One region of the Muribaculum sp. NM65_B17 genome, then DNA from elsewhere that is predicted to be linked to it. Evidence: riboswitches for the same ligand, from Rfam matches in the RefSeq annotation. Region 1 holds a riboswitch; each other region holds the start of a gene.
The links. A riboswitch is a leader RNA that binds a small molecule or an ion and turns the genes downstream of it on or off. The one in region 1 is predicted to bind cobalamin.

Region 1 (13,806 bases):
GGGACATACATGAGAGGGCGTTGGAGTCTCTTTTGAAAACTCTCTCAAAGCGATTAGCTCGAACTGCTTACCCCTTAGATATGGATAATACATAATTTTATATGCTTAATATTGGCTTGTTCAACGATTCTTTTAAAATGTCAATCTCTTCTTTTTTCAGATTTAACGACAGAGCTATCTGACGCAATTCAATAGGAGATGACCTTAAAAGAGAAGTATTATTCTTTCGGTGTTTGATTTCTTTTAATATCAATGGCCGCAATACTTCCAATGGAATCTGTTTCATCATTTCAAAACAATGATCAAACATTTTAAAACATGAAACATTTGGAATTATACCATAATAAGTCTCAATGATATTCTTATACTCCTGTGTATGGAGAACTCTCATAAGCAAAGCAATATCAATAAGCTGATTCTTATGAGCATCTCGAAATTGAATCAATTCAACAGAAGTTTTTGTATGGAAAAACAATAGTACACCGATATTTTCATCAATCAAATGGATGTATTTATCCAGTAAATCTTCTGAAACGATTAAGTAGCATTTGTCGAAAAATTTACTATAATTCTCCAATTGACTACTTAGTCGTTTAGGAGAATCATATTCGGTTTTAATTTCAAATGCCTTACTCTCACCATTAAAGAGCGCTATGTCAACTATCGAAGGAGGTATCTTAAATTCGTTAAATACAACAGTTTTCGATGTGCCATATTTATTGATAAGAATTTTTGTTATGAACTCATTCTTATACACATATTCACAACAATATTTTTTCCTTATAGCCCGGTAGATCTTTCTAACGACATCTCCGTATGTGACATAAGAACTAATGTCAATATCATACTGCTCAACAATAGCGTTTAACCTAGTAAAGTCATTATATTCAATTATATCCTTAAAGACAGAACGAGAGAATACTAAGGAAAAGCTCCTTAGCATATCTATTTCTGAGTATGGATATAGTTGGCTCATATCTATCTGGGTACTTTATCTTGCAAAGATAGTGATTTTAGGTTTAACAACAAAGCAATATGCTGTAGAACATATAGTATCTTATCGCCTGCCACCAATACCGCAGCGTTTGGGCTGAGATGGTTTCATCATTCGGTGGGCTTGCATCATGCAGCGATAGGCGAAGCGGCGGTCGTCTTCATCCGGATTGCGTCCCCACGGGAGGTCTGATGAGATGCCTCCGCCTCCGCATGACTGGGCGAATTGCGTCGCGCCATCGAGATAACCGAGGAACAAATACATCGCACACTTCAATATCTCGTTGGGTCGCTCGGCGATTGCAGTCAGGAACTCGCCATCAACCCTGGCTTTCTGTTCCGACGGCATGGTATCCAACAGGGAACGGACATCGACAACCATTCTGGCAAAGACGGCATCAGTAAGCCTCATACGCACCTGTTCTTGATTCTTTTCCGTGAACTCGTGGAAATTCTTTTCCGCATTATCTCGTTTCTCGCTGAGTGCGTCAAGTTCATCCTGAAGCTCGGTGAGTTGCCGGTCGGCGGTCTTTAGCTTGTCGCGCTTGTCGGCAAGTTTCCGTCCGGTAGATTCAAGCTGGTTTTCAAGTTCGGCGATGCGGCGACGCAGTTCGGAAACATCTCCGGCACCATTCTCGATGTCTGACTCCAACCGGGCTTTCTCGTCATTCAGTTCAGCCTCCTGTCTTTCAAGATTCGCAATCATGGTCGTTAGACCCTTCACTCGCCGCTCCGATTTCCGAATTTCATCTTCGAGCTGACGCAACTGTTCGCGGTTGTCGTCTATAAGTGTTTCGAGTCTAGCGTTCTCACGGTGAAGGTCGCGATTGTATTCAGCGGTCGAGCGATGGCGTGCGCCGGTCACTTGGATGTCATCGCCACGGTAAAGGCCGTATTTACGGTTCACTTCAATTGAGAATGAAATACAATTATCGTTCCCTTTATGTAAAATTCTATTTTGGCGGATGAAAAAAAATGATTAATTTTGCGCCAGTTTTGGCTCGCATAACGCGATTAATAGGGAATCCGGTGAAAATCCGGGACAGACCCGCTACTGTAATTCCTTCAGAACTCATCAATATTATGCCACTGTCGGCTTGACCGATGGGAAGGCGTTGACGAGGGGATAAGTCAGGAGACCTGCCAAGGCAACATATAGTTTTGTAGTTCTCGGGTTTATTACCACAAAACAGCCATTGTTCTCCTAAAGGGAGAACGATTATGGTTTGCTGCGTAATAGTACCCCAATTTAAATTTGCAGCAAACCAAATGAAAAATTGGATACTTATTATCGTCATCTTAGTACTCCACCTGCCTTCGCAGGCGGCTAAGCCCTTTTATACACTTTCGGGAAGAATTTCGGACAGATTGAGCGAACCTGTTTCATTTGCGACGTTAACCTTCAACGATAAAAAATATATAACCACAGTTGATGTTGACGGCAGATATGAAATTAAGTTGGAGAAAGGCGTATACTCCGGAATAGTGTCAGCTGTAAGCTACAGAACAGTTGATTTTAAGATAGAATTGGCAAAGGATACTGTCTTCGACATTGTGATGGAAGAGGATGCGGTGCAACTTCAGTCTGTTAATGTCTATGGTAAGACAGTCGGAAAACAACTTGAGGAGGGCGCATTTTCAGTCAATGCGGTTGAAATAGCTCCGAATCTTAATAAGATGGTCACTCTGAACGACCTTATCGACCGTACCTCGGGTGTGAAAGTTAGGCGAGAAGGTGGGGCAGGTTCTGACTTTGATCTGACCATCAACGGAATGTCGGGCAATTCAATCCGTTATTTTATAGACGGAGTCCCTCTGGAGACAAAAGGCACAGGTCTCACTCTTGACAATGTACCTCTTAATACCGTCGAGAGAATAGAATTGTACAAGGGCGTCGTTCCCTCATATCTCGGTGCTGATGCGTTAGGCGGCGCGGTAAATATCGTAACCCGTAAGAAACGGCAGAATTATCTTGATGCCTCGTATGGGATAGGTTCTTTTCATACGTATTTAGGAGATATCACAGGACAGTATTACATTCCTGGCACACCTGTAGTCATACAACCGACATTCAGCGTCAATTATTCAAAGAATGACTATAAGATGAAAAATGTCGAGGTATGGAGCGAGGAACAAGACCGTTATATTTTTACTAACAAACAGCGCTTCCACGATGATTATTTTTCTCTGTTAGGTCAGGTTGAAGTTGGCGTGAATGATGTGAAATGGGCGCATAAGTTTTTTGTCGGTTTTTCGTATAATAAGCTGGACAAGGATATTCAGACAGGCGCTATGCAGAATAAGGTCTATGGTGAAGCCAGCCGACACACACATTCCTATAATATTTCAGCCCGCTACAATAAGAGATGGGAACAGGTGTCGACACGTCTTACCTTATCCCATACATGGGATCATAGTGAGACTGTTGATACCGCCTGCCGCAAATATTCGTGGGACGGCACATGGATGCCTTCATCCGGCAATGAAATGAATAATCGAGCAAGGACAATTCGCGTTTATAAACGCCCACTTACTGTTTTGAATACCGGAGTAGACTATGAGCTTAACGAACACAATACTTTTGCGTTCAACTATATGCTTAATCGGCGGGGCAATAACAGATATGATGAAATTGATAAGAACTTCGAACCGTCGAATGATGTTGTTACGAAACACATTCTGTCGCTTACATATTCTCAATCGTTCTTCAACAAAAAATGGCAGACTTCCTATTTTGTCAAAGACTATATTAATGCTCTGTCAATTAAGCAGTCTGATGATATTGTAATCACTGGTTCGGACAAAATCGATAGAAATAATGTGAAGAATTATAGGGGCGCGGGAGTCGGAAGCCGTTATTCTGTTTGTGAACCCTTGTCGGTTAAAGGATCATATGAGCACAGCGTCCGGTTGCCATTATCAAGAGAATTACTTGGCAACGGGACTACTGTCTATCCAAATCTTGCTTTAAGCCCGGAAGCGAGCAACAACTATAATCTGGGAATATTCGGCATATATTATTTTGACAGTCTGAATCAACTGAGTTATGAAGCCAATGGATTCATCCGTCATGTGCAGAACTATATCCGTGCAACAGTTTCGGAAAGAGAGGGAATGATGCAGTATGTCAACGAGCCAGCTATTGATATAAAGGGATTTGACGTAGAAGTCTCGTATGTCTGGAATAATTCATTTCAGTTTACAGCTAATGCAAGCTGGAGTGATGCGCGGGATCTGAAGAGATACAAGACCGACGGCAATCTTTCTGCAACATATAAAAACAGAGTTCCGAACCGACCTTGGTTTTTCGGCAATATAGACGCGTCATATACTTTTCGAGATCTTATCATGAAGACCGACCGACTTGGGATTGTAGCGGAGTACCAGTATATCCATTGGTATTATCTGAATTGGGAGGCATTTGGTGCCGCCTCGTCGAAAGCACGTATTCCGACGCAGAATATTACTAATGTATCTCTCTCCTATTGCTGGCACAACGACAGGTATAATGTCTCCTTAGAATGTAACAATATATTTGACCGGCTGGCCTACGACAACTACATGCTGCAAAAGCCTGGGCGGTCATTCGGGGCAAAATTCAGAATATTCATTAACTAACAATCAATTAACAATAAGCAATGAGAAAAATCAAATTTTTACTTATTTCGTTCATGGCGCTTTTCATCGCCTTTGGCATGACAAGTTGCTCGAGCGAAGACGAGCCGGATCAACCGGACGATCCAACAGTCATTCAGGATTATCATTTCGACCTCTGGGTCGCACTTGACCGTCACGGCGGTATGGGGCGCGATGTACAGACTCTTGTACGCAGCGTAAACTCTCTCGAAGCAGGTCAGCCTGAAATTACATTCCAGGGAACAGGTACTGAAGTGAATTCAATTCTTTCGCTTGAGACCATACTAAAGGGCGCGTACTATTATCAGGTTCCTGTTTCCGGCGATCGCTTTGCCAAGTACATCATCAAAGACAATAAGGTTGAGGTTGTCAAAGAACGCCGCTTCCAAACCAACACCTACGCAACCCGCAAGTACACCCATGCTTGGATTAATGACAACACCCTTGTCATAATGGCAGCAACCGGTGACGCTACTAAAATCGTATGGACAAAGCTCAACGCGGATGACATGACTATCATCAGCGAAGGGACTCTTGATGTGCCGATGCCCGAAGGCGGTGAGCTTTTCACTACATCAGGTATCCTTAACTATCGCGCATCCGACAACAAACTGTTCTACTTCTATTTCGCCAAGCAGAGTGGACGCCGCGGCAAGAGGGTGACACCTATGATGACCGCTGTCATCAATCCTGCAACAATGGCTGTTGAAAGCAATACCCCATGCTTCCTCGATTGTGAAATGGTAGGCACTGCATATGGCGAGCTTCTCCAGACAACGACTTTCATCGACGGAAACAACAATCTTTATATAGCTTGTGTGACAGACGATGCCGATGGCAAAGAATACAGCCATCTTCTCAAGATTCCGGCCAATTCAACCTCATTTGACCAAAGCTACGATGGTTTCACTGCCGGTGGAAAGCTGATTTCGGTGATGTATGTTGGCGACAACAAAGTCGTGGCTTATGCGCGTGATGACGCCGCAGGAACGGACATCGATTCCTTCAGCCATTATTATACTGTAATTGATGTTGTCTCAAAGACAAGCACTCCTATCACTTATAATGGTCAACGTCTTGCTTACAGCAGCGGTCGCTTCTCGTCGCGTATGGCCTATGTCAATCATAAGGCTTATGTAGGCGTGGATACAGAAGGTCAGAAACCTCAGATTTATATCTACGATGTAGAAAAGAACCAGACTGCACTTGGTGCGACGATGGCTTCAGGCTACTACTTTGAGCAAATCAGAGTTGTAGAAGACGCTAAGTAAACGAACAATTATTCCTTTATATGTCGTTCTCCCGGAACATTCTGCCAAATAAGTTCCGGGAGTACTTTAGCCATTTAATAGATATGAAGAGAAAATTCATAGTGTTTATTATAACTATGTTGAGTATGGCGGCTGCACATGCGCAAAGTTTCGATAGTGTGCCGAAAGAAAAAACAGCGATTCTTATGGTGCATTTCGGCACGACCTATGACGATACCCGTAACGCGACTATCGACGCAATTAATGAAAAGACGAAAGAACATTTTCCAGGCGTAACTGTCGTGGAGGCATATACTTCGCGTATCATTATCAACAGACTGGAAAAACGCGGAATCCATAAACAGACACCGCAAGAGGCCTTACTTCGACTTGCTGCCGACGGCTATACCCATATCATAGTTCAGGGAACCAACGTAATCGATGGAATCGAAGCCGAAGTATTGCGTAATGACGCTAAATTGATGACACCGTTTTTCAAAGAAATACGGGTGGGACGTCCATTGCTTTATTCTGTGGATGATTGTCAGAATGTGGTCGGTATTTTAATCAATCGATATGGAAAAAACACGCAGAAGAACGGAGCCTTAGTATTAATAGGTCACGGGACCTCGACTCCGGCTAACGCTGTTTATTCCCAGATAGACTATATGCTGACAGCCGACGGCGCACCTCAATTTCATGTAGCTACAGTTGAGGGTTATCCTACATATGCAACGACATTGGCACGATTGAAATCGTCAAAGACAAAAAGCGTAACGCTTGTTCCTTTCATGTTCGTTGCAGGCGATCATGCCCGCAATGATATTGACGGCGAGTGGCGCGAGAAATTTGAAAAAGAAGGTTTCAAGGTATCGGCAATCCTGGATGGATTAGGTCAGATACCCGAGATTCAAGATATTTATATCGACCATATCAAGGATGCCTTTGATGCGCCCGTTCTTGATTCAGCGAGTCAGAAATCATCATACATAAAGGAAAACCTATAATTATGACAAGAGTCAGGAATAAAGTCCTAATAATTATCGGGATAATCATTGTCCTTGGTGGTTGCATCTACAGTGTCCACGTATTGTGGTTCAGGCCGATCTCTGTCCTTGTCGTCAATGCACTTCCGGCACAAGAAGCAGAAATAGTGCTCAACAACGACTGTAGTGATATTGAAGTTTCATGTCGATCGATGGAGGACGCCGGGGATTTCGAGAAGTATGACGCGGTATTGATGTATGGCCGAGGTCTTTATCTTGACTCGTTACAGTTGGTTTCGCTTGAAAGAGCAGCAGAAGAAGGTGTTCCTGTTTTTACCAACACGCTGCGTAATTTTAGTTTTGCCGTCAACCATAATCTTGATTCTGCACAGTGCCGACAACTTCAGAAATATTTCTCCAATCAATGTGGACGAAATTATCGCAATCTTGTCAGATATACAGCTGCCATTGCGGCTCCTCGCAGAATCGACAGTGATTTGTACGAAGACCCGGTTGAGATGCCGTTCAATATGTATTACCATATCGAACCAGGCAAGTATTTCGATAGAGCGGCAACGCTTACTGAATATCTAAAACAGGAAGGCTTATATAACCCGAAAGGAACAAATGTAGCATTCGTATCGGGAGTGAGTTTCCCGGTGGAAAATAATCGTGCGCAAATAGATACGCTTATGTCGCGACTTACCCGCGCCGGCTATAATATCTATCCGATTACAGCTACGGGACCAAAGCGTGCCTGGATGATAAAAGAGGTGAAACCTGAGGCAATCGTTTATCTTCCGATGGGACGTTTAGGAAATGATTCACTTATCAACTGGGCATACCGGCAGCAGATACCGCTGTTTATGCCATTCCCTCTCATTCAGTCAAGAAAAGAATGGCTGGATGTAAATAAGCCGATGGGCGGCGGTACTCTAAATGCCCGTATCGTTGTTCCCGAAATAGACGGCGGAATGACTCCTCTATGCATTTCAACGCAGAACGCAAGCCATTCCGGCTATCTGCTCTATACGCCGGAGCCGGAACGAATAGATGCCTTTATGGAGCAATTTGAGCGCTATATGCGTCTGAAAACCAAATCGAACAGCGAAAAAAAAATCGCCATTGCCTATTTTAAATCTCCCGGCAAAGATGCCTTATTGGCATCCGGCATGGAGGTAGTGCCGTCGCTTTATAATTTCCTCGAACGGCTTAAAAAAGAGGGCTATGATGTCAACGGACTTCCCTCAAGAGTAGAAGAGTTTAAACATCAGCTTATGAAGCAGGGGAGCGTCATGGGGTCGTATGCTCCGGCAGCGCAGGAAACTTTCATGAACGAGTCACATCCGGTTTGGATTAATAAAAACGAATATGAAAGATGGGTAAAGGATGTTCTGCTTCCGGAAAAATATAACGAGGTCGAGGAACGTTACGGCAAAGCTCCCGGCAGCTTGTTGGCAAGAGGTGACAGCCTTGCTGTCGCTGCATTGCGTTATGGCAACATCCTTCTGTTTCCTCAGCCGAGACCGGCTCTGGATGATGACGATTTCAGACTGGTTCATGGTGTTGATGTACCACCACCTCATTCATATATTGCGCCATATCTTTATATGCAGAAAGGGTTTGATGCGGACGCGGTTATCCATTTCGGTACTCATGGCAACCTTGAGTTTACACCTGGCAAGAATGCCGGACTGTCACAGGCAGACTGGGCGGAAGTTCTGATCGGCAATCGTCCGCATTTCTATTTCTATACCACCGGTAATGTTGGTGAAGCTATTATCGCAAAACGCAGAAGCCATGCTGTGATAGTGACCCATCTGACACCCCCTTACGTAGAGAGCGGAATGAGAAAGAAATATGCCTCGCTAATCGAAGAAATACATGATGCTATCGCAGACCCGTCACGAAACACAAACGCTCTTAAAAATAAAATCATGGATCTGGGTCTGCAAAAAGACTTCGGACTTGATTCTGTGCCGACAGGAACATATTCCATTGATGAACTTAAGAAAATAGATTCATTTGTCGAAGAGCTTGCTAATGAAAAAATCACCGGCGCATATTATGTTATGGGGGAGTCTTATTCTCCTGCAGATATGACAACCAGTGTCCTTGCAGTGTGTGCGGATAAACAGGCTTATGAAAAAGCCAAAAAAGATTTTGAGAGAGGGAAGATTACAAAAGAAGAACTGCAGGATTTCACTTTCATCGCTCACCGTTATCTGCCGATGGCAAAAAAGGAGATAACAGATTGTCTCAACGGTGTTTCTCATTCCGAAACCGGTGAAGAGGCGCTCGAATACCGCAGGCTGCTGACAGAATCGGCAGGTGCGGAAATTAACAGTATGGTGAATGCGCTGAATGGGATTCCTGTTTGGCCGGCTCCTGGTGGCGATCCTGTATTGAATCCCAATGTCCTTCCTATGGGCAGGAATATGTACAGTATAAATGCAGAAGCAACTCCTGGTCCGAAGGCATGGGATGACGGTGTCGTTCTTGCAGAACAGACACTGAAAAATTATCTCTCTAAACACGGCGAATATCCCCGTAAAGTAAGCTATACTTTCTGGGCCGGTGAGTTCATATCGTCGCATGGAGCGACCATTGCTCAGGCAATGAGAATGTTGGGCGTAGAGCCGGTAAGGGATGAACAGGGACGCGTGATGGATTTAAAACTTACACCGTCCGAGACTTTGGGGCGTCCTCGAATTAACATTCTCGTGCAGGTATCGGGGCAGTTGCGCGATATTGCCGCTTCCCGTTTAAAAATGTTGACCGAAGCTGTGGAGCTCGCGGCCGGAGCGAAAGATGACATATATCCTAATTTTGTCGCCGAGGGGACGCTGGCGCAGGAGAAAGAGCTTGTCGAAAAAGGAGAATCTCCACAGCGTGCGCGTGAACTTTCCAATATGAGAGTATTCGGTCCCGTTAATTCTGGCTACAGTACCGGTATGCTGCGATATACTGAAAGTTCGGGCGAATGGGACGACAAGGCAGAACTCGTCGACGGATATCTCAACAATATGTGTGCTGTTTATGGCGATGACGACAACTGGGGGACTATGAATAAAGATTTGTTCTCTGCGGCTATATCGAAGACAGATGTTATCGTACAACCTCGTCAAAGCAACACCTGGGGACCGATTTCTCTTGATCACGTTTATGAATTTACCGGTGCGCTTTCGCTGACATCGGCAGCCATTAACGGCAAGGAACCGGATGCAGTCTTTGCCGATTACCGCAATTCCTATCTTCCCAGACTTCAGGATACACGTGAGGCTGTGGCGGTCGAGACAAGAGCAACGATCCTAAATCCTGAATTTATTCGACAACGAATGAAAGGAGATGCGACGACAGCTCAGATGTTCGGAGAAATTTTCAGAAATATTTTTGGCTGGAGCGCTACCAGAAGCAGCGCTCTGCCAAAGGATATTTATGATGATCTATATGAATTATATATCTTTGATAAAGAAAATCTCGGAGTTAAAGACTACTTCGAGAACGTAAATCCTGCCGCTATGCAGGAAATGACGGCGACAATGCTTGAAAGTGCCCGCAAAGGATTTTGGAAGGCAAATAAAGAGCAACTGCTGAATACGGCATCTCTGAATGCGCAGATTACAGAAAATCATGGTGCGCCATGTACGGAATTTGTATGCGGCAATAAAAAGTTGCAGGAATTCATTGGCTCAAATCTTGAGGGTAAGATTTCGGAAAATTTCAAGGATAACATGGCTAAAGCTACTGCAAATCCGGCAGGTGCTAAAGTATTGAAAGAAAACAGCGGCAATATATTGTCTATTTTCGACAGCGATAATATTTCCGGCGTTGTAATATTTATAATTGCCGGCTGTCTGATTTTGATATTTGCGGTTATTGTATTAAAGAAAAGGAGGCGGAAATGAGCTGGATGCTTATATCGTTATGCTTTATCATTTTCTTCTCTTCAGAAGTGAAGATGTCGCTCATGTCCTTGAAAATATCTGTAATATGGTCACTTTTCTTCGGCGTTGCGGGATATCTGGCTACAATTATGTTTTCAGGCATGTCAAGACTTGAAGCTTTAAGCGTTCTGAATACGTCAGATATATCCACTCTTGAATTTGTTGAACAGCTGATAATGTACGCGTATTTCTTTTCAGGCGCACTTCTGAAGAAAATATTAGATTATTATCCCGGTTTGATGCTTTTGGCTCCGGTGTGTGTATTTGCCTATCTTTTTGTGGGTCAGTTCCCCGGAATGGATTTTACTCTTGTCGGAGCAATGGTGGGGTGTATAGTTTTTTCACTCTCCGCAGGATTTGTAGTGCTTCTAAGATACTTGGCAGCGAACTTAAATGTGTTTTATAAGACTGTCCTTGTTGCAACTTTGGTTAATATTTTATTCTACGGCCTTTTATGAAAACTCTATCTGACATTCTCTTCGTAATCTCTAACGGACTGCTCATTCCGGTAATCATTCTCTTGTTGTACCTTGCAATGCGTGCGGTCTGGGTTCTGTTCTGTTTCTATAACGAGTACAAGCAGAAAATGAAGATTGCCGGTATTTTCAGACAGATGATACAGAATTATTCTCCAGAAGAGCTTGATTTAGCTCAAGAGCAACTGGATAGTCCCGGTAAAGACTGTGTGGCGGCATGTTTTCAAAATCTTTTATCTCACAAAGATGATAAGATATATTGCGAGCATCTTCTTGCAGATTTTCAGGTTGACGTGCAGAAACAGCTTTCAAAATACAGAATACTTATAAAGCTCGGTCCCATGCTGGGACTGATGGGTACTCTTATCCCGATGGGACCTGCGTTAATTGGTCTGGCAAGCGGTGATATTGTTTCAATGGCTTATAACATGCAGGTCGCTTTTGCGACAACTGTTGTCGGAATGGCTGTGGCGGCAATAGGCTTGGCCGCACTGCAAATGAACAAGCGCTTTTATGCCCGTTCGTTTAATGACCTCGATTTTGTTTTCCAAAAAATTACAGCGCAATGAGACAGAATCCGATAATGACAGAAGATGAAAACAGCGACAATCCCTTGGGCATGCTGACAAATCTGTTTGATGTCGCAATGGTATTCGCAGTGGCGCTTATGGTTGCATTGGTCGCACATTTCAACATGAACGAAATATTCTCCAAAGAAGATTATACCATAGTGAAAAATCCAGGAACTGAGAATATGGAAATTATTATGAAGGAGGGCAATAAAATTAAAAAATATACCCCGTCGGATACTGAAAACCAGGCAACCGGCTCGAAAGGTCGGCGAGTAGGTTCTGCCTATCAGCTTGAAAACGGAGAGATAATATACATCCCAGAATGAAATAAAAAGAAGAATATGAAACTTTTAGGATTGATTGCTACATTTGTATCTGTTATTCTTACTTGTTCTTGTGGAGGAAGCCATACTTCTTCAGGACAAGGTGATGACGAAAATATGACAGTAGATTCCATTTCCATGGTCTCACCGAAGTATGCCAAAGGCTTCAAAGTGAATTATCTTGACGACATAGTCCTTCTCGATATCAATGATCCTGAGAATCGTGAAGCGGAACGATTTCACTTTGCCTTGACTGATAAAGATTACTCAGGGACTATGCCCGAAGGTTATACCCGCCTTAACATTCCTGTAGAGACGGCAATCTGCATGACATCTCTTCAACTATCTAATTTTATTAAGCTTGACATACCTGAAAAGGTTGTAGGGATAACAAGTACGCGACATCTGCACAATGAAAAAATGAACAGACAGCTCAAAGAGGGCAAGACACATAAAATCGGAATCGAGGGCAATTTTGACAATGAGGTCATAATGGCGCTAAATCCCGACGTAATATTCATATCTCCATTCAAGAGAGGAGGCTACGATGCCATCCGCAACGTTGACATACCGATGATTCCTCATCTCGGTTACAAGGAACTCAGCCCACTCGGTCAGGCTGAATGGATAAAAGTGATTGGCTTGCTCACTGGCAATGCAGAAAAAGCCAACAAAGAATTCAGCGCTATCGAAGGACGGTATAACGACCTGAAGGCGTTGGCAGATACAGTCAAGACCCGGCCTACTGTTTTCAGCGGTGAAATGCGCGGCGGCAACTGGTACGCAGTCGGTGGCAAAAGTTTCCTCGCACAGCTCTTCCGCGATGCCGGCGGCAGTTATTTTCTGAAAGACAATACTGAGTCGGGTGGAGTGGCTCTTGATTATGAGACTGTATATACGAATGCCGCCAACGCCGAATACTGGCGCATTGTAAACAGTTTCGATGGCGACTTCAGTTATAACGTACTAAAAGAGCAGGATAACAGATATACGGATTTTGACGCATGGAAAAATCACGGTGTAATATATTGCAATATGAAAGAGGTCCCATTTTATGAAAAAATGCCGGTTGAACCGGAAGTGGTTCTTGCCGATTTTATCCATGTTTTCCATCCGGATATTCTTCCTGAACATACTCCAGGTTATTATCATCTACTGAAATGAACCTACTGAAATGAACCGCAATACAAGGATTTTCCTAATGCTGTTATTGATAGGATCAATAATAGTCTTTCTTGTTCTGAATCTACTGTTGGGTACGGCCAGGATACCGGCGGGAGATGTTATCGCCATACTGTTCGGAGCCAAAAGCGACAATCGGATATGGACTAATATTGTCATGAAATCCCGTTTGCCGCAGTCCCTTACGGCAATGATGGCAGGTGCCGGACTGGGCGTAAGCGGTTTGTTGATGCAGACAGTGTTCCGCAATCCGTTGGCAGGACCGTCGGTACTGGGCATTAGTTCGGGAGCGAGCCTTGGCGTGGCGTGTGTGGTTTTGCTGTCCGGGAGCATCGGTGGTGTGGCTCTGAGCAAACTCGGTGTTATCGGCGAAGTGACAATCACAATGTCAGCCATAATAGGTTCACTGCTGATTATGGCATTGATCGCCTTTGTCGCCCA
Region 2 (4,879 bases), on a different contig from region 1:
CGCCTCGCTCCGGCATCTACCGCATCGCCTGTGACGAAAGGGGGAGATAATCTCCTCGGCCCAATATCAGAGCATGATAATCCTTGATTACCTTTGCAAGATGAATGTCCTGCATTGCCGCATCAATCTCGATGCCACTCTCTCCGGCAAGGGCGTTGGCGAAATTGAGTATATCGACGCGGCATCCGTCAAGGTTGCGGAGCATCGCCGATTCCTCGGCTGTAAGTGCCGATGGCGGCTCATATCCAAGTGCCCTGTGCCGCATGTAGTCGCTCGGTGTCAAATTGTATCTGGCGGCTATTTCGCGTATCTTCCGACGCTCTGCGGCTGTCATCTTCGTGGTGACGGTGCATGAGCGCACAGCCTCCGGCGGCAGAGTCTTTCTCTTTGTTTTGCCCATATAAGTGGTATTCTGTGATTTGTAAAACTGATTGTCTGGGTGCAAGCCTGCGAGCGGCCATGACCGTGACCGCAGGGAGCGGCGAGGCGTTTTGGGGCAACAGAGCGGAGCGAGGGTAACACCAAATCAGAAACTAAGGTCTCCCTGCATGTAATCACGGTGGTTCATGGCACATCCGGCGTGGCTCTCAATCTGCGAAGAATCCGTTGGCTATAACCTCTCCGTCCGGGTTTTCCCAGCCTGATATGCAGGTGAATGAAAGGGCCGACCCGATACGGGAGTTGAATATTCTGACCAGCCCTGCGGCCTCCATCCTCGCGAGAATATTGTGCGTCTTCTTCCGTCCGAGATTCCATTTGTCGGCGAGGCTGATTTCCGAGAACTGCGCTTGTCCCGGCTGGAGGTTGAGCGGTCTGCGGTATCCGGCATCATATCCGGGTGTGGTTCTCATGTCTTTCAGCAGACCGCCGAAGATTGCCATGTTCCGGATTTCGTTGCCGTCGTTATCGGTGGTTGTTTCCGACAGCCATTCGACGGCTTCAGCTGGCAGCCGGAAGCTGACGGATGAAAAGGGATAGGTGTTTTTATGTTCCATGTTCCTGATTGTCATACGATGTTTTTATTATGTGGTCATTCCCGGATTTGACTGCCGTTGTCGGGATTATAATCGGGAGGCCAAAAAGATTCCTTGTCCTTGTTCCCCCATGATATAATCACAGCTTGCAATAATTTTCAAATCTTCCCGGCACCCATGCCCTTTATCCTGTCGTATTGTATTGCCGAAGTCATCTGTCATTGTTATAAAACACAATGAAGGGCAGGGAAAGAATGTCGGATATGATATTGTCTATTTCCCTGTCGGAGCGTTTACTGTCGTCTGTCCTGTATTGGAATTACTGTCGTGATGCTCTCTTTTCGGAAGATTGCTGATAACGGTCTCGATAGCTTTTGAATCTGAAGAGATTGTAAGCAGCGCGGTGGTGATGTCGATTATCTCATCCTTGCCGACATAGCGCGACACGGATTTCATAAGCTCCAGTGCCCGCGTCTGTCGATGTGCCCGTACACTGTCGGTTCCGGTGCACTCCTTGTCGCATCCGAAGTTGAGATAGCGGTTGACATTGGTGTGGTCATGCTGAGGCATTGTCTCCATTGTCATTTTTCCTGAGGCTATTCCCAGCATGACACGAAGTGCATCGGCTTCGTATGGGGTACACTCCTGAAGATTGGAATCTTTCGAATAAAATTAAGGAAAAATTTCATTAATTCGGATTTGTTTATTAATTTTGCAGTCGCATTGGTTCGCCGGGGGTTCACAGCCTTGGCGATTAAAAGGGAATCAGGTGAAAGACCTGAACAGACCCGCTACTGTAAGTTCCATTGAACCTGCCGGACACGACATCAGTGTCACTGACCGCCAAGGCGGTCGGGAAGACCGTCCGGAAGGGGAACAAGTCAGGAGACCTGCCATGCGAGTTAACATTTTCAATAATCTCGTGGATTAGATTTTGAGATGAAGAGATTTGGCTACAGCATGACACCTATAAGAGCAGTGTCAGATGACATGGGTTTTACGGATTCAGACTGCTCCATTGGCCGCGACGTGAAGTCGGGGCCGATTTATTGTGCATTGTCATTCAGGTTTGCCAAAACGTCCTTATCAGATCTTTTCCACCTTAACAGCTCATTGCGTTATGAAATGTCCGAGGTGCGAAAAGGAATTTCAATTTGAATTTCCTGATGTTCAGAATTGGCTGAAAAACTCCAGACTCGACAACAAGCAGTTGTCGTACATCCTGTTCAATTACGGCGGTCCGATTTGTGAGGACTGTGAGATTGACCTTGTGAGCGGTTTCTATCTCACAGGTGTACATCCGCGTTACATGAAGCATCGTAAATAACCTTTCAGACCTATCGAATATCATGTTTACAATGTTTCACGGCTTCCATTTGGTGGAGGAATACCATCAATGGAAAAGAGAGCATCGCAACAACCGCAATCCAATAGGCATAAAAGCTCTCAAACTCTTGCTCGCAATCACAATTCCATTGTTTCTCTGGGTTGCCCCGTCGTCTGTTTATGGTCTTCCCGGATTAACCACTGTCGAGCATCGCGTGCTGGCAATTTTTGTATTCGCCGCACTCATGTGGTTGTTCGATGCAGTACCGGCTTGGACGACATCTCTTGTGGTGGTTGTCCTGCTTCTTTTCTGCGCATCCAACAGTGCGCTATGGTTTTTCCAGACCGGTGCCGACGGCGAAAAATTCAGCAATCTTGTCAGCAACACTGATCTGCTGCATTGCTTCGCCGACCCGACAATCATGCTTTTCATCGGAGGCTTCATAATAGCGATAGCCGCCACTAAGTCTGGGCTGGACGTAAAATTGGCAAAAGTCATGCTGATGCCTTTCGGAACCAAATCTGAAAACGTGCTGCTCGGCTTCATTCTTGTCACCGCCGTTTTCTCCATGTTTATCAGCAACACGGCCACGGCTGCGATGATGCTGACATTTCTCGCACCTGTGCTGAGCGCATTGCCTCCTGATGGCAAAGGCAAGATAGGACTTGCGCTTGCCATTCCTGTCGGAGCCAATATCGGCGGCATGGGCACTCCGATAGGAACACCGCCCAATGCCATCGCCCTGAAGTTTCTCAACGACCCCGACGGCATGGATATGGGCATCGGTTTCGGACAGTGGATGATGGTGATGGTGCCGCTCACAATGGTGCTTCTCTTTATAGCATGGTTTGTACTCAAACACCTTTTCCCCTTCAAACAGAAAGAAATACATCTGAAAATAGAATCGGATCACGAATCGGACTGGAAGGATATTCTTGTGTATGTCACATTCGGAATCACCATTCTGCTTTGGCTAACAGACTCCGTGACCGGCGTGAACGCCAATGTAGTGGCTATGCTTCCGGTTGCCGTCCTCTGTATGGCCGGTGTGATAACCAAACGCGACCTCGAACAGCTTTCGTGGAGCATACTATGGATGATCGCCGGAGCTTTCGCCCTCGGAGTGGCCATGAAGGAGTCGGGTCTTGCAGCCCATCTGATAGAGGCTGTGCCGTTTGCTTCATGGTCTCCGCTGGCTGTCATCATCGGCTCCGGATTGCTCTGCTATCTTATGGCCAACTTTATCAGCCATACAGCAACAGCCGCGCTTTTCATTCCCATTCTTGCGATTGCTGGTAGCACTATGACCGAACAGCTCGCCGCATTCGGCGGGGTGTCAACACTTCTGATCGGTGTCGCCATATGTTCGTCCGTGGCAATGGTACTCCCGATTTCCACTCCGCCCAACGCACTGGCAGACGCCACCGGATTCATAAAGCAGAAATATATGGTAAAGACCGGACTGATTATGGGCGTTGTCGGGCTTTTGCTCGGCTATATGGTACTTATTTTTTGCGGTGTAAACGGAGTATTCTAAAGATTACGAAATATGGAAATAGAAGTTATCGGAAGTTTTCTTCCGAATGAGGACCTTATGGGCGCGCGTCTGAAATATGACTCGAAGCAAATCAGTCGTCAGGAATTGGATGCAATTGAAAACAACGCTGTCCGTGATATTGTGGAAAGACAGATAGAATGCGGCCTTCATTACATAACCTCCGGAGAAATCCGGCGCAAGCACTGGGCTAATGATTTCTGGTTCGGACTTGAAGGAATCACCTGTGAGCGCGTGGATTCCGGACGCATATACCAGCCTGTGGAGGCCGCGACCGACTGTCTCAGAATCTCAGGCCGCATCTCATACAATCCCGCACATACTTTCTTTGCAGATTTCATATTCCTCCGCGACACAGTGAAAGGAAGGGCAAAATGCCGTCAGACCTTACCTTCTCCGGCCAATCTTCTGCTTGAGATATACAATCTTACAGAAGGGCACCCTGAGATGGTCTATCCTTCGGTCGAGCTGCTTATTGATGACATAGCCGAAGCATACCGCCGGACATCGTTGCGGCTGCATGAACTCGCATGCGACTCGATTCTGCTAGACGATACAGCCTGTGGTCTTATGTGCGACGACAATTATACCAAGCGCCTTCTTCAGGGAGGCGTTGACCTGATGGAGCTGCACAGGCAGATTCTGACAGTCATCAACGCCTCGCTGGAAGGTCTTCCGGATGGAATGGAAACCGCAGTCTATCTTTCGGGCGGAGATACCGTTGTGCCGGAATGGGAGGTCATAGATTATCCCGACAACATAATGCCGAAGGCGTTGTCGTCTATCAAAATCGATAAATTCTTCCTTCCGTTTGATATCGGCAACGACTACTCACTGGAGGTGCTTCGCCATATACCCGATAAGAAGAAGGTAGTTCTCGGTCTGATTGACGCCCATTCCCCGTTCCCTGATGATACGGCTTCTATCACAGGAGTAATTCTGAAAGCATCAAAGCATATCGCTCAGTCAAGTCTTGAAATCAGCCCACGCACCGGCTTCAAGCTGTCGAGCTACGCATTTCGC
Region 3 (13,806 bases), on a different contig from region 1:
CGTAAGGCGACAACAATATCGCCTGAGGATGCAGCTCGATAATGCGCTCGATGTTGGGTGACATTCCGCTGCCGCAATCGGCGATAATGCCCGAGTCGATGCGCTCGGCAAGCCGCTGCGTATGGATGTACTGAGCGTCACACACGCCCGTTATGGCGTCGCCGGCTCCAAGCTCGCTTATGAGGCTGCTGTGAACCGATGAATACACAAGCGAACTCTCAAGAGGTGTGCGCACGACAGTCCCCTCGGGAAGGTCGGAAGGCATCTCCGTGTCCGAAGGCACCAGTATATATGTGTGCAACACCTTGGTGGTGTCCCACGGGTTACGCACCACTGCCACCGTGTAATCGCCGGCATCCTTCAGCGTTATGTTTTCGGCATAACGTAACGGCACATCGGGCAACGCCTCAACAATGACATTCTTGCCTCCGCCACTGCAAGCGGCAAGAAGCAAGAATGAAAAACAATATAAAAACTTTAATAATCCGGTCATCAATTATCAGTTGAAGAATACGGCAGCCTTAGGATTCTGGCCTCCGCAATCAAATTTCTCTACAAAAGTACCATCTTTTTTGAAACGGTACACATTTCCGTTGCTTTTGTTGTAGAAAGTGGTAGCGATGTAGATGTCACCGTTTCCGGGATTAATCGAAATCATCGAGATACTTGTCGACATAAGTTCGGCGGGGGCATTCTTCAAAAACGATGTGCTATTCATAGTTCCGGTCTTCACGTTATAGGACGAGAAGGTGTTGATAGTCGACACATCGGGCCAGTTTGAATAGTCGGTGCGTGAGTCAAGCAGGTAGACAACGCCGTCGTTGGGAGCCATCTCAGTTGCATAACCGATGCGCGACACCTTGTTGCCGTTTTTCGGATCAATCATCTGAAGCACATAGCTTTCAGCCGAGTAGTCCCATGAAATGAGGAACACCTTGTCGTCTTCCTCAACCAGCTGGTTGGGATTGGGCGTCACCTCGATGCTCTCCTTCACTTTGAAGGTGTTAAGATCGATGACAACGACATTGTTCAGGTGAATGAAGTTGCCGTCGACAATCTCGTAGGCATTCGACACATAGAGCATGTCGTCACACACAGCCATGTTCTCAAGATTCTTGCCTACGTTGGTGAGCTTTGACTCAATCTTCATGGTCGATGCGTTGATCTTGGCAACGATACCTCCATAGAACGAAGCGTATACATAACCGTCCTCGGCGACTATTGCGCGCACACCGCCCTTCAGCTCCGGATCGGCCGAGAACATTGTGCGGCCATCCTCGACGCAAGCGGCATTAACTCTCGAAAGATAGTTGGAGCCGTGTACGGCTATGAACACCTTGCCGTCGTACTCTATCATAGCCTGTCCTGTGTCGCCAAGACGGGCACCGTTCTGCTTGTAAAATATGTCATCGATTATTTCACCGTCGTGATTGGGAGCATAGAACTCAATTCCCGAGTTGTTCTCCGACTGAGTGCCCTGATTCATTATATAGGCACGAGCCTTCGGAAGCACGAGCTTCGAGCCGTCATCGTTCCAATCGTCATCATCGTCACTGCTGCAAGAAGTAAATGCGGTTGCCATTGCAAGCACACCGAGCATACTCAAAAATAATTTTTTTGCTTTCATAAGGTTATTACGTTAAGTTGATTGTTATGCTCTATCAAAATTTGAACGTACCAGTCACACGCCATGACCGTCCGGGCATGGGATAGTACTTTATGACATCATATTGCTTGTCGGTGAGATTTATTATTTCGCCCTGCAGGTCAAGTCTGTACCCGCGGAACAGGAATTCATGCGACAATGTGAGGGTGTGCTCGGCATATCCGTCAATCTTATTCACGGGAATGTTCTGCGACAGGCAGTAACGCTTGCCCACCCCCACTATCGAATAGCCCACATCAACCCAGGGCATGTCGATTACAGCCGACACATTCCCGCTGTGCCTGGGAGTGTAAGGCAACTGATGCTTGTAGCTCTTTGAGTCGGGATCGGTGAGGTCGACAGCCTTCTGAAACGTGTAGGCACCCGAAAGCGTCAGCTGCACCTTGCGGCTTAACGAGAATGCCGAGGCAAGCGTGATGTCGACTCCCGTCACATGCACCTTGCCGTAGTTGGCCATCGTCCATGCATAGGTTGTGGGGAAAGCGACAATCTTGTCGGTTACGTTATTGAAATATCCGTCGACGGTAAACGAGAGGTAATCCATGAACGATGCCGGCAGAATGCTCCATGTCACACCTATATTATATTCATCGGCCTTCTCGGGACGCAGCTTGCGATTGCCGAGGCGATAGTAGTAGAGGTCGTTGAACGTGGGAGTGCGGAACGTGCTCTTGTACATTGCCCTGAAATAGAGCTGCTCGTCACGCCAAGGCTGCACGCTCACCGACACTCCGGGCGAGAGCCGGCTCAGGTCGTCGGGCTTTTTGCCCGCCTTAACCCTTTCGTTGATATAGGTTCCGAGCAACACTCCGTTGACGGTGAGCCCATTGAGGCGGTAACGCACATTGAGCGCAGTCAGTGAGGTGTAACGCGTAGGGAACGGACATTCGGGCATAGTGCTGTGGAGAGTGTTTACGGCAGCATCCTGCGCCAATGCAATCTGAAGGGGCTGCACGGGACGATACACGGCCGAAGCCGTCACGTAGTACTCGTTCTGGCGATGTGTGGCCGAATATACTCCGTCGGAATACTGCGGTCCGAGATCACGGTCACGATTCCATCCGTAATTATACTTGGCCTGAGCCTGAAAGTTCCACTTGTCGGAAAACTCCTTTCGGTATTTCACCTGAACGAATGCGTTCTTGTCCCACAACGTTTCATCGGAAACGGGATTATACAATGTCACGGGGCCGGGCAGTCCTCGCTTGGAGTAATAGTAGTAACCCTTTACCTGCAAGTTGCTGCTGTCGGCAAATGTGTGATACAGATTGCCTTCGCCGTGCCATGATGTTATCGCCGAATTGTTGCGTCGCTCCTCGGTGACATACTTTCCGTTGACAAGCCTGAAGGGATAGTTGCCATCGGCTCTCATGTAATCGCCTTCGAGCGAAGTGACGGTGTTTTCGCCCAACTTCTGCCACCAACGCACTGCGGGAGTTATGTAGCCGAACGAGCCGCCCTTTATCTTCACTTGAAATGCCGACTTGTCGTCGCCGTCGAATACGGGCCGCTGGGTAACGATGCTCAGCACTCCCGCCGATGCATAGAGCTTTGCGGGCTGTAGCAGATCCTCGTTCTGCCCGATGGCAAGCGACAGCATCGACACATTGTCGAGCGAAAAACGCCCTATGTCAATCTGTCCCGCCTGACAATTGCTTACAGGCGCTCCGTCGTAACTCACTCCTGTGTGGGCCGCACCCATGTTACGCACCGACACCGTCTTCAATCCTCCCACGCCGCCATAGTCACGCACATTGGCACCGGCAAAGCGTCGCACTGCGTCGGCCATGTTCTGGATACCCAGCCGGGTAAGCTCCGTTCCTGAGAGAGTCTGCACAGGAGCCGCCGTAGAAACCTTTATGGGAGAGCGTCGGGCCTCTATGACTACATCGTCAATGCGCTGCATCGTTATGGAGTCATCGGGCACCGAAGCAACGGCAGCCTCCGCACTCAACGAATGCAGAACCATCCACACAAACAACGGCATGAAACACCGTGACTTCTTTAAGGTCAATTGCATTAAAAAGATAAATATGTGTTCTCTCGTCCTCGAAAGAGAATCATTACACAATGTGCAATTGGCAGGTCTTCGGACTTATTCCTGTCATCGGACGCCTTCCCAAAGCCGACATAAGAGCTTCAGTGGCCTAAGATACCGATGCATTGCCGGAAATTACCGCAGCGGGACTGTCCGGGATTCTCACCCGTGTTCCCTTTTTATCGCCGCACGCAGATAACGCGACAGCGAACCAATGCGAGCGCAAATTTATAACTTTTCCGCTAACTGTGCAAAAAAATCAAGGGTGCTGAACTGATTCAACGCCCTTGATTTCAAATAACTCATGGATTTACAGCCCCTTATGCAAGCGAAGCTATAACCGATTTTATATCCTGAGCAAGAGCATCGGCCTTCTCCATGGTCGACGCCTCGGAATAGATGCGTATTATGGGTTCGGTATTGGACTTACGCAGATGAACCCAGCAGTCGGGAAAGTCAATCTTCACACCGTCGATGTCGGTTATCGTTTCGGAAGCGTAACGCTTCTTTACAGCCTCGAGTATTGCGTCGACATCAATGTCGGGGGTAAGCTGTATTTTATTCTTTGCTATGGCATATTCGGGATAGGTAGCCTTGAGCTCCGACACCTTCTTGCCGCTCTTGGCCAGCAGTGTGAGGAACAGAGCCACACCCACCAGTGCGTCACGGCCATAGTGGGATGCGGGATATATGACACCGCCGTTACCTTCACCGCCTATCACGGCTCCGGTTTCCTTCATCTTTGTCACTACATTGACCTCGCCCACAGCAGCGGCCGAATATTCACAGCCGTGTCGACGGGTGACATCACGCAATGCGCGTGACGAGCTGAGATTGGAAACAGTAGAGCCGGGAGTGTGGCTGAGTACATAGTCGGCCACGGCCACAAGAGTGTACTCCTCGACAAACATCTCACCGTTTTCCATCACGATTGCAAGACGGTCGACATCAGGATCGACAACGAAGCCCACATCGGCCTTACCGTCATGCATGAGGTCGGCAATCTGAGTGAGGTTTTCAGGGATGGGCTCGGGAGTGTGGGCAAACTTTCCTGTAGCCTCGCAATTCAGCTCAATGATGTTCTTCACACCGAGGGCGCGAAGCAACTGCGGGATAACGATGCCGCCCACCGAGTTGACAGCGTCGACAGCCACGGTGAAGTCGGCCTTGGCGATAGCGTCGACATCAACGAGGTCAAGCGCAAGCACCGAGTCGATGTGACGGCGATTGTAGGTTTCATTGCTGTATACATGACCGAGAGCGTCTACTTCAGCAAACGAATAGTCGTCGGCCTCGGCAATTGCAAGCACCTCCTTGCCCTGAGCGTCATTCAGGAACTCACCGTTCTCATTCAACAATTTGAGAGCGTTCCACTGCTTGGGATTGTGCGAAGCGGTTATGATGATACCTCCGCAGGCCTTCTCCATGACTACGGCAAGCTCGGTGGTAGGGGTTGAAGCAAGTCCGATGTTGACAACATCGAAGCCCATGCCGGTAAGAGTTGCCGTCACGAGGTCGCTGACCATAGGGCCTGAAAGGCGTGCGTCACGGCCAACCACTATAGTGCGTGACTTGCGAGTAGTGCTGCCGCTTATGAAACGTGCATAGGCAGCCGTAAACTTAACAATGTCAAGCGGACTCAAACCTTCGCCGGGACGACCGCCGATTGTTCCGCGTATACCTGAAATCGATTTGATTAGCGACATGATTATATGTTTAGATTCAAAAAAGCGATTACTCTGCGTTAAATCTTGCTCTTGTAGTAGCGCACATTATAAAGATAAGGAATCACCGAGGCAATCTCATCGGTCAAGCCGTAGGCCGAACGCACAACGATGTTCACCTCGCAGCCGTAGCCGAGATAGTTCAAAGGCATCTGAAGTGCCTGACCCCATGCCGACGAGCTTGAAGTGTGGAAATTGAGGTAGCGGAACGATGCGTTGTTGTTGACATTCTCGGAGTTGTTCAACTCCTTTTCCAATTCGCCCGTGGCGGCATAAGTGTGAAGATTATAACGCATAAAGCGGAAATATACCAGGTCGTCGGCCTTGGCACGATTGTTCATGTCACCGCGATTGATGACCTGCATATATACCGAGCCGTCCTCGTCCATACGATAATAAGGAGCGTCTTTACCCACCTCAAACACTGAATCGGCGGGAACCGATCCAACTACGCGCTGATCGGCGAGAAATGCATTTATTGACTTGGTTTCGTTGTTAAGTCCGTCGGAATAGCTTTCATGATCGCTACATCCTATTGCCGAGAGGGCTATGAGCACTCCTGAGAACAATGAGATGAAAAAATTGCGAGTTATTTTCATATTTATTTCAAATTATATATAGTTTCAATTAAATCAATCGTGCAAATATCGGTCGTTTTCGGCAAGTGACGACATGAACACCTCAACCGCCTCATCGAGAGTGCCTTCAAACTCCCCTCCCGCGGCATTGACATGGCCCCCGCCGTTGAAATACTTCTCACACAGCTTGTTGACAGGGAAGTCGCCTTTGCTGCGTGACGACACCTTTATATAACGCTTGTCGTCGCGCAAGAACACTGAATAGGTCACCTCGGGTATCGCCAAAGGCGCGTTTACAAGTCCCTCGGTGTCACCCTTCTGATAGTCATAGTCGTCAAGCTCCTTCTGGGTCAATGTAATCAACGCGGCCTTGTGCTCGGGGAATATCTGCATCTTCGTTCCTACGGCATATCCGTTAAGGCGCAATGTCGACACTGTCTTGGTGTCCATTACACGCTTGTATATCTCGTCCTTGTTGATTCCCTTGCGGATAAGCTCGGCAATCACCACGTAGAGGTCGGGGTCGTTGGAGTTGTAAGAAAAGTTGCCCGTATCGGTCATCATGCCCGTATAGATGCACATTGCAGCCTTGCGGTCAATGAGGTTAAACAACTCAAGACGGCACAAAAGCCTGAACATCAGGATGGCAGTCGACGACTGGTCGGGATGCGATATTATGACATCGGCGAAATCCTCGGGGTCCTGATGATGGTCCACAAGCACTTTAGGAGCCGATGATGATGCAAGATCGTCGCGCATGTGGTCGACACGATACAGCGAGTTGAAGTCGAGGCAGAATATAAGGTCGGCATCGCACAGCAACTGGCGAGCAAAGTCGGTATATTTTGAATAAGGCACAATATCCTTTGCTCCGGGAAGGAAGCGCAGAATCTGCGGCGGAATGTCGGGCGTGACAACACGTGCCTCCTTGCCGATGGCCGCAAGAACGTGCATAAGCCCGAGCGACGAACCGATAGCGTCGCCGTCGGGCGACATGTGACATGTAATCACTATGCGTTCACTGCGGCCAAGCAGCTCACGCACAGCCTTAACCTTGGATTCTTGAATTATTTGTCGTAACATGCAAGAATGGCTTTCATAATTTTAAGGTGCAAATATACTCAAAACACTCGACATACACCACCAAAATTATACAAATACCGACTATCGGCAAGTGAATGTAAGTTAAACAATCGACATCAGCGCCGCTACGAATAATACAAATAGGCATTTTTAGTTAATGAAAAGGTTGATAATCTGATATTTTTTTGCGAAATTTGCAGTCAAATTGTATTTTCATACTTGAAACATATATATTATTAATTTATAACAACTTACTAATGAAGAAGAGTGCACTTCAAAAAGCTCGTGCGGCCTATCAGCCCAAGTTGCCGATAGTGCTCACCGGTGCGGTTAAGGCCGTAGAAGGCAAAGCCACAAATTCAGTTGCTGATCAGGAGGATATCCAAAAACTGTTTCCCAACACTTACGGTCTACCCGAAATACATTTCGAGAAAGGTCCTGCCGTAAAGTCAGCGCCCATCAACGTAGGTGTAATTCTGTCAGGAGGTCAGGCTCCCGGCGGACACAATGTAATCAGCGGTCTGTTTGACGGAATAAAGAAGGTGAATCGCGACAGTCGTCTATACGGATTCCTTATGGGTCCCGGCGGATTTGTTGATCACAAATACATGGAACTTACGGCATCATACATCGACGAATACCGTAACACCGGAGGATTTGACATAATCGGTTCAGGCCGTACAAAGCTTGAAACAAAGGCACAGTTTGACAAAGGTCTTGAAATCCTCAAGAAGCTCAACATCAAGGCACTCGTAATCATTGGCGGTGACGACTCCAACACCAACGCCGCCATCCTTGCCGAATACTACAAGTCGATCAACGCAGGCGTTCAGGTAATCGGCTGCCCCAAGACTATCGACGGCGACCTGAAGAACGAGATGATCGAAACCTCATTCGGTTTCGACACCGCAACCAAGGTCTACAGCGAAGTAATCGGTAACATCCAGCGCGACTGCAACTCATCGAAGAAATACTGGCACTTCATCAAACTGATGGGCCGCTCGGCAAGTCACATCGCCCTTGAGTGCGCACTCCAGTGCCAGCCCAATGTGTGCATCATCTCGGAAGAGGTTGAAGCCAAGAAGGAAACCCTCAACGACATCGTAAACTCAATCGCCGATGTGGTTGCAGCACGTGCCGCCAACGGCAACAACTTCGGCAGCGTCCTCATTCCCGAAGGTCTTATCGAGTTCATCCCCGCAATGAAGGCTCTTATCGCCGAACTCAACGACCTCCTCGCCGACAACGCCGAAGAGTTTGCCAAGATCGACCGTCAGAATCAGCTCAGCTGGATTGTTGACCGTCTGTCGAGCGAAAACGCATCGATATTCAACTCACTTCCCGAAGGCGTCGCCCGTCAGCTCTGCCTCGACCGCGACCCCCACGGCAACGTACAGGTATCGCTCATCGAAACCGAGAAGCTGCTCGGCGAGATGGTGGGCCGTCGCCTGAACGAGATGAAGGCCGAAGGACGCTACGTAGGCAAATTCGCTTCGATGTTCCACTTCTTCGGATATGAAGGCCGTTGCGCCGATCCCTCAAACTTCGACGCCGACTACTGCTACGCACTCGGATTCAATGCCGCTTGCCTCATCAACGCAGGAGTCACCGGTTACATGTCGAGTGTGCGCGGACTCACCAAGCCCTCGGTACAGTGGACAACAGGCGGTATACCCATCACCATGATGATGAACATGGAGCGCCGTCACGGTGCCATGAAGCCTGTTATACAAAAGGCTCTCGTAAAACTTGACGGAGCACCCTTCCTCAAGTATGCCGCTCAGCGTGACACATGGGCAATCAACACCGACTTCATCTACCCCGGCCCCATCCAGTACTTCGGTCCGGCTGAAGTGTGCGACCAGCCCTCACTCACTCTTCGCTACGAGCACGAAAGCCGCTAAGCCCGTTGTGAGGTGACCTACACAAGTCACCCGCATCGCCAACGCATAAAACCCGACTCACAGCTTGCAGAGATCGCCCTCGGGGGAGCACTTCCGCTCTCGGGCGATCTCTTTTTATATGCACATGACAATCTAATAGATGTTAAAACCAATCGAAGAGGGTCAAACATTTTCACAGCCCGGGGGGTTATATGGTAAATAATTAAACAACAACTATACCCGACTATGAATTTTATCTGGTTTATACTTATCGGCATCGTTGCCGGAGCTCTTGCCGGCAAGCTGATGCGAGGCGGTGGATTCGGATGGATTCTGAATCTGCTGCTCGGTATTGCAGGCGGTGTACTTGGCGGATGGCTGTTCGGACTGTTCGGCATATATACCGACAGCCTCATAGGAAGCCTCATCACCTCGACCGTAGGCGCCATTGTAGTGCTATGGATTGCGTCGCTCGTCAACCGAAGCATAAACAAGTGACGACAACCCACGTTCTAACATTAAAATATAATTTATTATGAAGAATTGTCATCTATTTTTCACAGGCCTCATTCTCGGCGCTTTGACCGGTATTTACGCTGAGCGGTATTCACGCACAACTTCACGCGGACGCAAGATACGCCGAGAGGTAAACCGCACCCTGCGCGACCTATACGGTGACGCACGCGAGCGCATAGGCCGTGTAAAGGAATCGGTCGAAGACAAAGTCGACGAAATAGCCGACGCAGCAAAATAGCAGCTTTTTTATTTATGCAAATAGAGCGCGAAAGGCCTCCTCGACTTTAGCTACCTCGACAATCTTAATTTTAAGTCGGGATGTGTCGAAGCCTTTCATATTGTTCTTAGGCACAAGAATTGTGCTGAAACCCAACTTTTCCGCCTCAAGCACTCGCTGTTCTATGCGAGTGATGGGGCGGATTTCTCCTGAAAGGCCCACCTCACCCGACATGCACACATCGCGTGGCACGGCCATGTCGACATTGGACGACAGAATCGCGCATATAACGCTCAAGTCGAGAGCCGGGTCGTTGACCTTGAGTCCACCCGCTATATTGAGAAACACATCCTTTTGGGCGAGCTTGAACCCCACCCTCTTTTCCAGCACCGCAAGCAGCATGTTCATGCGCTTTGAATCAAATCCCGTAACCGAGCGCTGAGGAGTTCCGTAGGCGGCTGTCGACACCAGCGCCTGAGCCTCGATGAGAAACGGCCTGACACCCTCAAGCGTAACGCCGATGGCCATGCCCGAAAGTTCACCGTCGTCAGCCGACTGCGACAGAAGCAGTTCCGAAGGATTGGATACCTCGCGCAATCCGCGCTGCACCATCTCATATATGCCAAGCTCTGAAGTCGAGCCGAAACGATTTTTTATCGATCGCAATATACGGTACATGTAGTGGCGGTCGCCCTCAAACTGAAGCACGGCATCGACAATGTGCTCCAGCACCTTGGGGCCCGCAATTGAACCCTCCTTATTTATATGACCGATCAGAATAACCGGTGTGCCCGAGGCCTTGGCGTAACGCAGCAGCTGGGCGGCGCACTCCCTGACCTGACTCACACTGCCAGCCGATGACTCGATGGCATCGGAGGCAATCGTCTGTATCGAATCGACCACCACCAATTCAGGCTCCACCTGCTTGATGTGACCGAGAATGTTTTCAAGCGATGTGTCACACACAATGTAGCAGTTGTCGCTGAGCCGCCCTATGCGGTCGGCCCTCATCTTAAGCTGACTCGCGCTCTCCTCGCCCGACACGTAAAGGATGCGCTTGCCGCGTATCGACAGAATGTTCTGTAACACAAGCGTCGACTTGCCTATGCCGGGTTCACCGCCTATAAGCACTATCGAACCCGCCACAAGACCGCCGCCGAGCACCCTGTTGAGCTCCTCGCTTGGCATGTGGAGCCGCGTTTCCTGCCGTGTTTCTATCTGCGATATGGGCAGAGGGACAGCCTTGCTGTCACGCTCAAATGTGGCGCTCTTGTTTCCCTTGACATTCACCCGCTCCTCTATCATGGTGTTCCACTCGCCGCAACCGGGGCATCGGCCTATCCACTTGGGCGACTCGTTGCCGCAGTTACTGCAATACCACATCGACTTTACCTTATTAGCCATAATCCTTAACAATAAATACGACGACGGAACTCGGCTACGGTCACAGCCGCAGCCATCCCCACGTTAAGCGACTCACTTGTCACCGCTCCGGGAGGAAACGACGGGATGGTGAGCCTCGACGATACGAGTCGCTCGACATCGGGCGATATGCCCTGACCTTCGTTGCCAAACACTATCATGCCGCAACCCGACAGCTCGGAGCTGTAGATGTCGTCACCGTCAAGGAAGGTGCCAAACACGGGCACATCGTCGAGCCGTCCAAGCATATCGACAAGCGACTCATAGCACACCTTCACCCTTGAAATGGCACCCATGGTAGCCTGTACAACCTTGGGATTGTAGACATCGACAGTGTCGTGGCTGCATACAATCTGGCGGATGCCAAACCAATCGGCGATGCGCATTATGGTTCCGAGATTGCCCGGATCCTGAACACGGTCAAGCACTATCGTGAGGTTGTGCCTGAACTCCGACTCGTCCAGCTCATTGCTCGGTATGTCGTAGACGGCCATCACTTCGGGCGGAGTGGAGAGGTGGCTCATGCGCTCCATGTCGGCACGTTTCACCGTCACCGGCTCCACGGCGCCGATTTCGGCATGATGACGCTCAATCCATGCCGATGTGGCAAATAGATAACGGCATGAAAAATTGTGCAGCGTGTCGAGCACGCATTTAGTGCCTTCAGCCACAAACAGGCCGTTGTCGCGACGCGCCCGGGCGTTGTCAAGCGATGCAACGAGTTTGCGAAGATTATTGGTGAGTTCGACCATGATAATTAAAATTTCACACACGAAATTAGGCAAAAGTGCATATTCCGGCAAATTCTTGTTTAAAAAACATTTATAAATGCGTTTTTTTAAATATAAAAGGCTCCGACAACACCCAAATTTATGTTATCTTTGTAAAGTTATTCTAAAGATACTTGTAAATTCCACGTTCAACTGATGCGTCATCGCTCACCCGCGACCAAACGCATGAGGCGATTTCGTTATTTCTACGAGTCTTTTTAGATTGTGTCTCTAATTATTATTTCTACTTTTTATCACCATTTTTATTACTCATGGAAGCAAAAACGAAACCAGACCTCGGATTTTGGAAATTATGGAATTTAAGCTTCGGGTTTTTCGGCGTACAGATAGCCTACGCGTTGCAAAGCGCAAACATATCGCGAATATTCGCCACTCTTGGCGCCGACCCTCATGAACTAAGTTACTTTTGGATTCTGCCGCCTTTGGCAGGCTTGATAATTCAGCCCATCGTGGGCACACTCAGCGACCGCACATGGAATCGCTTCGGTCGCCGCCTTCCCTACCTCCTGTTTGGCGCAATACTCGCCGTAATCGTCATGGCACTGCTTCCCAATGCCGGAAGCTTCCACTTCGCCGTGGCCGGCGCACTCATCTTCGGAGCATTCGCATTGATGTTCCTCGACCTGTCGATCAACATATCCATGCAGCCGTTCAAGATGCTCGTAGGCGACATGGTCAACGAGAAGCAGAAGGGCCTCGCCTACTCCATACAGAGCTTCCTGTGTAACGCAGGCTCGGTTGTGGGCTTCGTGTTCTCCTTCGTTCTGGCATGGATAGGCATAAGCAACACCGCCGAAGGCAATCAGGTACCCGACTCGGTGACCTACTCATTCTATCTCGGCGCGGCCATCCTCATAGCCTGCGTCATCTACACCTTCTGCAAGGTGAAGGAGATGCCTCCAAAGGAGTATGCCGCCTACCACGGCATCACCAAGGAGCAGGACAACGAAAAGAGCAACTTCGTGCAGCTGCTTGTCAAAGCGCCCAAGGTGTTCTGGACAGTGGGCCTTGTGCAGTTCTTCTGCTGGGCCGCATTCATGTATATGTGGACTTACAACACCGGCGGTGTAGCCGAGCAGGCTTTCGGCTGGGACGCTTCGCAGGGCACCAAGGTAGCCAACTACCAGGAGGCTGCCAACTGGAACGGAATCCTGTTTGCAGTCCAGGCAATCGGTTCGGTAGTGTGGGCCGCCGTACTTCCCAACTTCAAGAATCGCCGTTTTGCCTACTGCCTCAGCCTCCTAATAGGTGGCATAGGATTCATATCGACGCTCTGCTTCCACGACAAATGGATGCTCTTCATCAGCTACTTCCTTGTGGGAACAGCCTGGGCCGCAATGCTCGCAATGCCTTTCACCATCCTCACCAACTCTATCTCGGGCAAGCACATGGGTGCATATCTCGGCTTGTTCAACGGCACGATAACCATACCCCAGATTGTAGCCGCAGCCCTTGGAGGTGCCGTGTTCGGACTGCTTGGCGGTCAGCATCAGCTCAACATGATAGTGCTTGCCGGTGTACTGCTTATAATAGGAGCCGTGTGTGTATTCTTCATCAAGGAAACCTACGCCGAGAAGCATGAACTGGAAGTTGATCCTTACATCGACGAGAACGCCGAAATATAAAAATATGCAATCCCGTTGATTGCACAGTGTAAATTTATCAGTAGCCGCGGATTGGTCATAAGCCAATCCGCGGTTTCGTTTATATCTAAAAGGAAAGAGGCGGCCATGCAAGCGACGGCTACATGAACATACTCAAAAGTCTATAAAAGAAAACGGTGCAGCTTCGTTGACCGAAGCCGCACCGATATTCGTCTTTGCTGATTAGCCGACAGGATTTATGCCTTTTCGTCGGGAGTTACGTTGATGAACTGGCGTCCATTCTT

Region 2: linked by a shared signal. The riboswitch ahead of E5354_RS02540 (hypothetical protein) and the one ahead of E5354_RS12190 (TonB-dependent receptor) in region 1 are both predicted to bind cobalamin.
Region 3: linked by a shared signal. The riboswitch ahead of E5354_RS09295 (TonB-dependent receptor plug domain-containing protein) and the one ahead of E5354_RS12190 (TonB-dependent receptor) in region 1 are both predicted to bind cobalamin.

Annotation. Positions count from the first base shown of each region.
Region 1 covers NZ_SRYY01000010.1:16,434-30,239, reverse strand. The annotation lists gene E5354_RS12205 (sce7725 family protein) at 1-93, opposite strand, end outside; gene E5354_RS12200 (sce7726 family protein) at 98-976, opposite strand; gene E5354_RS12195 (hypothetical protein) at 1,058-1,900, opposite strand; cobalamin riboswitch at 1,974-2,156, shown strand; gene E5354_RS12190 (TonB-dependent receptor) at 2,263-4,611, shown strand; gene E5354_RS12185 (hypothetical protein) at 4,632-5,900, shown strand; gene E5354_RS12180 (sirohydrochlorin cobaltochelatase) at 5,984-6,886, shown strand; gene E5354_RS12175 (cobaltochelatase subunit CobN) at 6,889-10,773, shown strand; gene E5354_RS12170 (hypothetical protein) at 10,770-11,270, shown strand; gene E5354_RS12165 (MotA/TolQ/ExbB proton channel family protein) at 11,267-11,857, shown strand; gene E5354_RS12160 (DUF2149 domain-containing protein) at 11,854-12,186, shown strand; gene E5354_RS12155 (ABC transporter substrate-binding protein) at 12,202-13,347, shown strand; gene E5354_RS12150 (iron ABC transporter permease) at 13,358-13,806, shown strand, end outside.
Region 2 covers NZ_SRYY01000001.1:577,314-582,192, reverse strand. The annotation lists gene E5354_RS14290 (plasmid mobilization protein) at 17-400, opposite strand; gene E5354_RS02550 (hypothetical protein) at 588-995, opposite strand; gene E5354_RS02545 (hypothetical protein) at 1,248-1,559, opposite strand; cobalamin riboswitch at 1,682-1,887, shown strand; gene E5354_RS02540 (hypothetical protein) at 2,095-2,301, shown strand; gene E5354_RS02535 (SLC13 family permease) at 2,324-3,838, shown strand; gene E5354_RS02530 (hypothetical protein) at 3,851-4,879, shown strand, end outside.
Region 3 covers NZ_SRYY01000005.1:220,646-234,451, reverse strand. The annotation lists gene E5354_RS09305 (ABC transporter substrate-binding protein) at 1-493, opposite strand, end outside; gene E5354_RS09300 (DUF5074 domain-containing protein) at 500-1,600, opposite strand; gene E5354_RS09295 (TonB-dependent receptor plug domain-containing protein) at 1,662-3,635, opposite strand; cobalamin riboswitch at 3,729-3,935, opposite strand; gene glmM (phosphoglucosamine mutase) at 4,025-5,410, opposite strand; gene E5354_RS09285 (DUF4827 family protein) at 5,449-6,027, opposite strand; gene E5354_RS09280 (DHH family phosphoesterase) at 6,061-7,089, opposite strand; gene E5354_RS09275 (diphosphate--fructose-6-phosphate 1-phosphotransferase) at 7,347-8,993, shown strand; gene E5354_RS09270 (GlsB/YeaQ/YmgE family stress response membrane protein) at 9,219-9,470, shown strand; gene E5354_RS09265 (YtxH domain-containing protein) at 9,508-9,726, shown strand; gene radA (DNA repair protein RadA) at 9,739-11,109, opposite strand; gene E5354_RS09255 (TrmH family RNA methyltransferase) at 11,115-11,879, opposite strand; gene E5354_RS09250 (SLC45 family MFS transporter) at 12,170-13,543, shown strand; gene rpmA (50S ribosomal protein L27) at 13,759-13,806, opposite strand, start outside.